DNA from 2 places in the Flavitalea flava genome. Region 1 is predicted to be linked to the other one. Evidence: riboswitches for the same ligand, from Rfam matches in the RefSeq annotation. Region 1 holds a riboswitch; the other holds the start of a gene.
The links. Region 1 has a riboswitch for cobalamin ahead of metE (5-methyltetrahydropteroyltriglutamate--homocysteine S-methyltransferase). Riboswitches for the same ligand answer to the same signal wherever they lie in the genome.

Region 1 (3,172 bases):
ATCGTGGTTGTTGGGAACAAGGGTAGATGAAGGGCCTCCCGCTGTTGGATTTTGCGCAGGGAAAAATCATGCTGCCGAATTGCATCCTTTTCGGTAATACCGGCCGTTCTTTTTTTTACGGAAGGTTTGTGGATCAGGGAAGAGGTTTTACGGCTGATATTAGCGCTGATATTACGCTTCCATTTTTCGTTGGCAATAATCTTGTTTTCATCGGAGGCCAGTTGTTTTAACGTAACCACCTCATCGATTTTTTGTTTGGCAAAGGCCAGCCATTGTTTTAATTCCGGGATCAGCACCGTATCGTTCGTTTCCAGATCCAGGTCGCAGGGTGAATGGAGCAGGGAGCAGGAAGGGGCGATCCAGATCCTATCTTTACCGATCTTTTCTACTGCCTTGTCGATATAAGATAACGATTGCTGATAATCATTGATCCAGATATTCCTGCCATCGACAACGCCCAAAGATAGATTGGTTTTTGATTTTTGGAAGCCGCCGCTCAGCACATCCTCCAGTTGCGAAGGGCATCGTACCAGGTCGAGGTGAATGGTTTGTACGGGCAGGCTTAGTACAGTAGGCAGGTTTTTACCGTAACATTCAAAATAACTGGCTAAAATGATATGCAGACCGGGGAATTTACCCTTTATCTCCTGGTAAGTTTTGACAACAACGTCCAGTTCGGCCTTCGTCAGATCAAGAGCCAGGCAGGGTTCGTCGAATTGTATATAATGGGCCTTGCTATCGTCCAATTTTTTCAGCACTTCCAGGTAAACCGGCAGTAGATTTTTCATCAGTTCCAGCCGGTGAAACCCCGGTTCTTTTTCTTTGCCCAATAACAAATAGGATACTGGTCCCAAAAGGACAGGTTTTACATTGAATCCTTCGCGTTTTCCTTCATTGAATTCATGGATGACCTTATTGGAAAAAGAAGTAAAAGTCTGGTTGGCCGTGAACTCCGGGACGATATAATGATAATTGGTATCGAACCATTTGGTCATTTCCATGGCGGTAATATCGAAACCATCTTTCTGGTATCCCCTGGCCATGGCGAAAAGCAGGTCGATATCCGTCAATTGTTTTTTTTCCATCAGGGTATGATATCTTTCCGGGATCGCACCCACCATCAGACTGGTATCCAACACCTGGTCATAAAAAGAGAAGTCATTACAGGGGATCAGGTCAATCCCGGCGCCCCTCTGTAATTGCCAGTTATGGCGCCGGATGTTTTGCCCGGTAAACATTAGTTGTTCCGCGGGAAGGTTGCCGGACCAATACAATTCCGATGCTTTTTTGAGCTCACGTTGACTACCTATCCTCGGATAGCCTAAGTTGTGTGTTTGCATGTTTTTGCTTTTTAAATGATTAATGATCAGTTAAAAGCCTTTGCTAAACCTCACAATGCTTACGTAGGAATAAAATGTAAAAGAAAGAGAAAATGTAAGGATTGGCCTGGGTGTGTACTACATCCCACAAGATCCTGGACTCCGGGAAAATCCGGGAATCCGGTAAAGACCTGTCCATACACCAATCTGACGTTCTGCTTCATTCCACGAAAGCATTGTCAATACGGTAAGGCAGGTCTCCTGGCTTGTAACATTTTTGCCGTCCTTCCCATCCCGGAATTACGGGACAGTGGACAACGTGGGCAAAAATCGTTTACGTTACTTACAGTTGCGGGACAGCTTGTGATTTACACACAATTCCCTTTTAACCCCGGGGCTACCCGGGGACCATTTCCGCTTGATGAAGAAATATAGAAAAGAACTTTAAGGTGCAAAAATACTTGATTTGAGTCCGTATTGCAAATAAATTGACAAACCGGCAGAGATTATTAATTTTTCAGGTAACTTAAGGGGGTATATTACTAATGCCATATTCGAAAACAAGGAAATCAAAACCGCGCTTACCAATACCAGGTAGAACACCCATCTCATTTTAATAATATCAAACTCTAACGACCATGAATCAGTACCTTTTAACGCTTGCTTTTTTGGGGATTCTTTTCACATCCCAAGGCCAGAATCAAGTAAAACATCCATCGGAAGAACCCTTGCCAGCCGGGCTTCAGACCTATCTTCAAACCATTCAATTTGGTTCGATCGGCAGCAACAAACCGACAGTTCATTACCAGGTACAATCAAAAAACCTGGTCCGGGTAAAGGTGCAATGGGAGCTAAGGGATTCGGTCAGACAGGACGATCTTCAGGTCAATCTGACTCCTTCCTTCAAACCGACGTTTAACTGGGCGCCGCATCTCACGCCTACCGATGATCATATCATTGCCCAGCATGTCTTCAGATCGCCGGCACTTATAGTATCATCGGGCCAAAAACAGATCATCCTGATTCCCGATCTGGACCTGTTACAAAAAAAGCATGCCGTGGATTGGTATATGGATATGAATGCCCCCGCCAATAAACTAACGATCGGGTGCAGCAGATCGAAAGTAAAGGAACATGTCTTATTTGTACGGGAAAAAGGTGCAATCTATCCGCCGGGCAAAATTGAATTAGGTTTTTATCTGATGACTGCGGATGATCAGGAGAGCATCTTTGACCCCTGGAAAAATGTCTTATCCTTTTTCTGGAAAAACTGGGGCAATCCTTTATATCAGGCCGGGGAACCCTTACTCAATAAGGATCTGGGAGCATACGTCGGCCAAACCTATAACTGGGCATTTAACTCCTGGAAGAAAAATGTATGGCAGGATTTTACCCTGAACGGAAAAGAGGTAGGAGCGCCGGTCTTTATCGTCAATGTCAGCCAAAGCCCGAATTTCCCGGGCAAACCGGATGAACGGGAATTCCGTTCCATCTGGAACCAGGCCTGGTTTTGTTCTTTACGTTCTGCACAGGGTCTGTACCGGTATGCCCGCAAGAAGGATGACAGCAGCCTGCTTAATTATGCCTTACGGACAAAAGAACTGGCCCTTTCTTTCCCACAGACCAATGGCTTTTTTTACAGCGTGATCGGGACAGAAATGGAAAAGGTGCAGGAGGGAGGCAAAACCTATAACCGTTCAAAGGGTTGGGATACCCATTATTTCGGCAATTCCAACCGTAACCCGTATACGAGAAAGGCGGAAGCGTCTCCTTTCCATATTCTGGATATGAGTGTTACCGCCAACCTCATGCTGAGCTGGTATGATGAACTGGAAAAGGATCAACGTTTATTG
Region 2 (3,172 bases), on a different contig from region 1:
ATATTTTTGGCATCCGCAAAAAATTTCAATTTTTTTACCGGCTGGAATTCAGCATAACCGTTCAGAATAAAATAGCTGTCCAATGGCACATCTGCAACCTGATAGCCGCCTACATCATGCCGTTTGCTTTCATAATGCCCGCTAACGCTGATAAATAGCTGACGGGTTGCCTGGAGGCCTAAAGTCGCATTAATGGTATGCTTAGGTCTTCTAAGTGAATACTGGTAGGTGGTATCTTTATAGTCAATGCGATTCTGGATCTCTTCCGACGATTTAAGCCAGGTGTAATTAGCGGTAAGCGACAATTGACGGGTTAATTGCACCCTGTTTTCCAATTCTATTCCCTGAGCTTTTTGCCTGCTGGCATTAAAATAGGTGTAGGTAGTATAATCGAAATCAAGGCCATTCTTTATCTTCCTGTAGTAATAGGTAGCCCTGGAATTCAAGATGGCATTGCTGTATTGTATTCCTCCTTCATAATTCAAAGATGTTTCCGGCTGAAGATCAGGAGAGCCATATGAAGAATATAATTGATAGAGGCTTGGCGCCTTATACCCTGTAGCAATACTTCCATATATTTTGACCGATCTGCGCAAAAGGAAAGAAGGATTGAACGTATACGTATAATTGCTTCCATATCGGGAATGGGTATTTAATCTTCCCCCCAATTCGACATTGAGGCCGAAATGACTATTAAAGAACAAGGATCCGTACATGGAGGTCTGGCTAAGCGAAGTGTCCTTGAAATTCCCCGGATAGGTGCCAAAAGAACTAATAGATACGGAAGTATCATTCATAGACGCGTATCGGTAATCCGCTCCTGTTAAGAGTGTAAACCCATTTCCGAGGGATGTATTGGCGAATAGCTCCGTGAATTGGGTAATTCCCTGGAATTTATCCATGTAATAAGGCTGGCCAAAAACGCTGTCTTCCAGACTCGTTCTTTTTACCGTACCATACCGGTAGTTACCATTGAGGGTTACGTTTGGCAATTTGTATACAAAGCCCCCGCCCAGCAACCAGTTTTTGCTGGTGACATCATAGTTTTTTGCATCTGCAAATGATCCGGCATCGATTCCTGTTTTATACCGGCTGTATTGTGCAAATCCTTTTACCGTTAATTCTGCCGTAGGGGTCCAGGCAAGATTGGTAGTAACAGCATTTCCGGAATAATCATCACGGTCGAAATTCCCCTTTTTACTGCTGTCATAGGCGGCAGAAAAACCATCGGTACGCAACCGGGTATATTTAATGCTGTACGTGAATTGGTTGGCCTTCCCAAAAACCTGGAGATTACCCTTGTAGGTGCCATAATTTCCTCCGGCAAGGCTGGCCCTTACATTGAAAGGTTTTTTTATATCCCCTGTGGTGATAATATTGATAACACCGGCAATCGCGTCCGATCCATATAAGGTGGATTGTGCTCCTTTTAATATTTCTATCCGTTCGATATTGTCCGGAGCAATAAGGTTGATATCGAATTCATTCCCGGGAGTGGAGGGATCGTTTACCGGAACGCCGTCGATGGTGATCAGGGTTCTGCCGGATGCGGCTCCTCTCATGTAGATGCTTTGAACGGAACCCGTATTGTTCAGGGCCCCACCAACGGTTATTCCTGCCTGCTCATTCAGGATCTGGCCTAAAGTCTTCGCTGTGCTTTTTTCCAATTCCTCCTTGGTAATGATCGTTACTACCTTTCCTGTCTCATTTTGTTTTACCGGAGATTTGGTGGCCGTTACGATCACCTGGTCCAGTTCTTTGACGGTGCTGTCTTTTTTGATCTTTGTTCCAGTCTGCGCCATTAAGCCGCTTGTGCCGGCTGCCGATAACATAAGCATGGCCATTAGTTTCTTGCTCATTCCACATGTAGATTTTTGGTCTCCTTATTAATGGAAACCATTGGTTAATTGAATGAGCCTTCGGAAAAAATGAAAATAAAGTAGAAATATAAATTGCCTGCCTTATAAGGAGGACATTTTACATTCCATGCCTTTCACCCGAAAGCCTTGAATGATAAAAGATCCTGGCAGGTCTTCTGGCTTGCTCTGCTGTTCGACACCTTCCCATCGTTGATTGGACAGTGGTATGAAGATCGAACAGGGGGTACTGGGAGAGCTTACAGCTACGGGGATAGCGCCGGATTTTCACCGGTCTTCCCTTTTAATGGCGCCTGGGCGCCAACCAAAATCGGCACAAATCTACAATAAAATGCTGAATAGAGAACATATGACGGTTGACTCAGTTCTGATGTGGATTAAAGAGGTATCCTATTTCGTCTTAAAATTTAAAGATAACCCTGCAAAATAATTGATTCCGGGTGCGGCATTATAATAGCGGGCCGAAGCGGGGGTGGCTGCCGCCGCATTGATATCATTTCCAAGGCTGTACCGGGTATCGAAAAGATTGTCTACACCGCAAAAAATATCCAATCTCAGTTTGCTGCCAAGACCTTTCCGGTATCCTATCCTGCCGCCCAATAAATTATAAGAACCGGCATAGGCCGAATTTGCATCATTCAACGCAATACGGTCAGCATAGGTATAGGTGGCATTCAGGTAAAAGCCGGGCCTTAATGCCAGGTCCAGGCCTGCTACCGCGGATTGCGGAGGAACGCTGGGGAGGCGGTTGCCGGAATAATCGCTTCCTTTCTGTATAAAGTCCCTATAATGGAAATCATGCCAGGTATGGCTGACCCATATTCGTGCATTGCTGAAAAACCGGCGGGGGTGATCAGCAAGCTGGTAGGAGAGAAAACTCTCCAACCCATGCTGGTTCGTACCTCCTGCGTTAATGGAATATGCTACTCCGGCGGTATCGATCCGTTGTACAATCGTTTTATTCAGATGAAAATAAAAAGCATTGATATCGAAATAAAATTTGTTGTTGAACAGGCTGCCCCTGGCGCCGAGCTCATAATCGAATCCATCTTCGGGTTGTAACGGGGGCCCAACGATCCCATTCGACTTCTGCAATTCCTGAACCGTAGGCGTTGAAAAACCACGGGCTGCGCTGGCATACAAACTTAGCCCGGCAGAGATCTTTTTTAACACGGCAATGCGGGGCGCTACTTTGTTATTGAAGTTTATCTTATTGGTGACGGAAGGCAATACCGAAGTGCGGGTAAGATTAACGGAGGATTTATTAAAGCTGGCTCCGGCAGTAAGCGTCCATC

Region 2: linked by a shared signal. The riboswitch ahead of ACX0G9_RS09715 (TonB-dependent receptor plug domain-containing protein) and the one ahead of metE (5-methyltetrahydropteroyltriglutamate--homocysteine S-methyltransferase) in region 1 are both predicted to bind cobalamin.

What each region holds. Positions count from the first base shown of each region.
Region 1 covers NZ_JBTLQH010000003.1:34,392-37,563, forward strand. The annotation lists gene metE (5-methyltetrahydropteroyltriglutamate--homocysteine S-methyltransferase) at 1-1,340, opposite strand, end outside; cobalamin riboswitch at 1,554-1,747, opposite strand; gene ACX0G9_RS04780 (hypothetical protein) at 1,958-3,172, shown strand, end outside.
Region 2 covers NZ_JBTLQH010000007.1:203,156-206,327, forward strand. The annotation lists gene ACX0G9_RS09715 (TonB-dependent receptor plug domain-containing protein) at 1-1,859, opposite strand, end outside; cobalamin riboswitch at 2,009-2,201, opposite strand; gene ACX0G9_RS09720 (TonB-dependent receptor) at 2,268-3,172, opposite strand, start outside.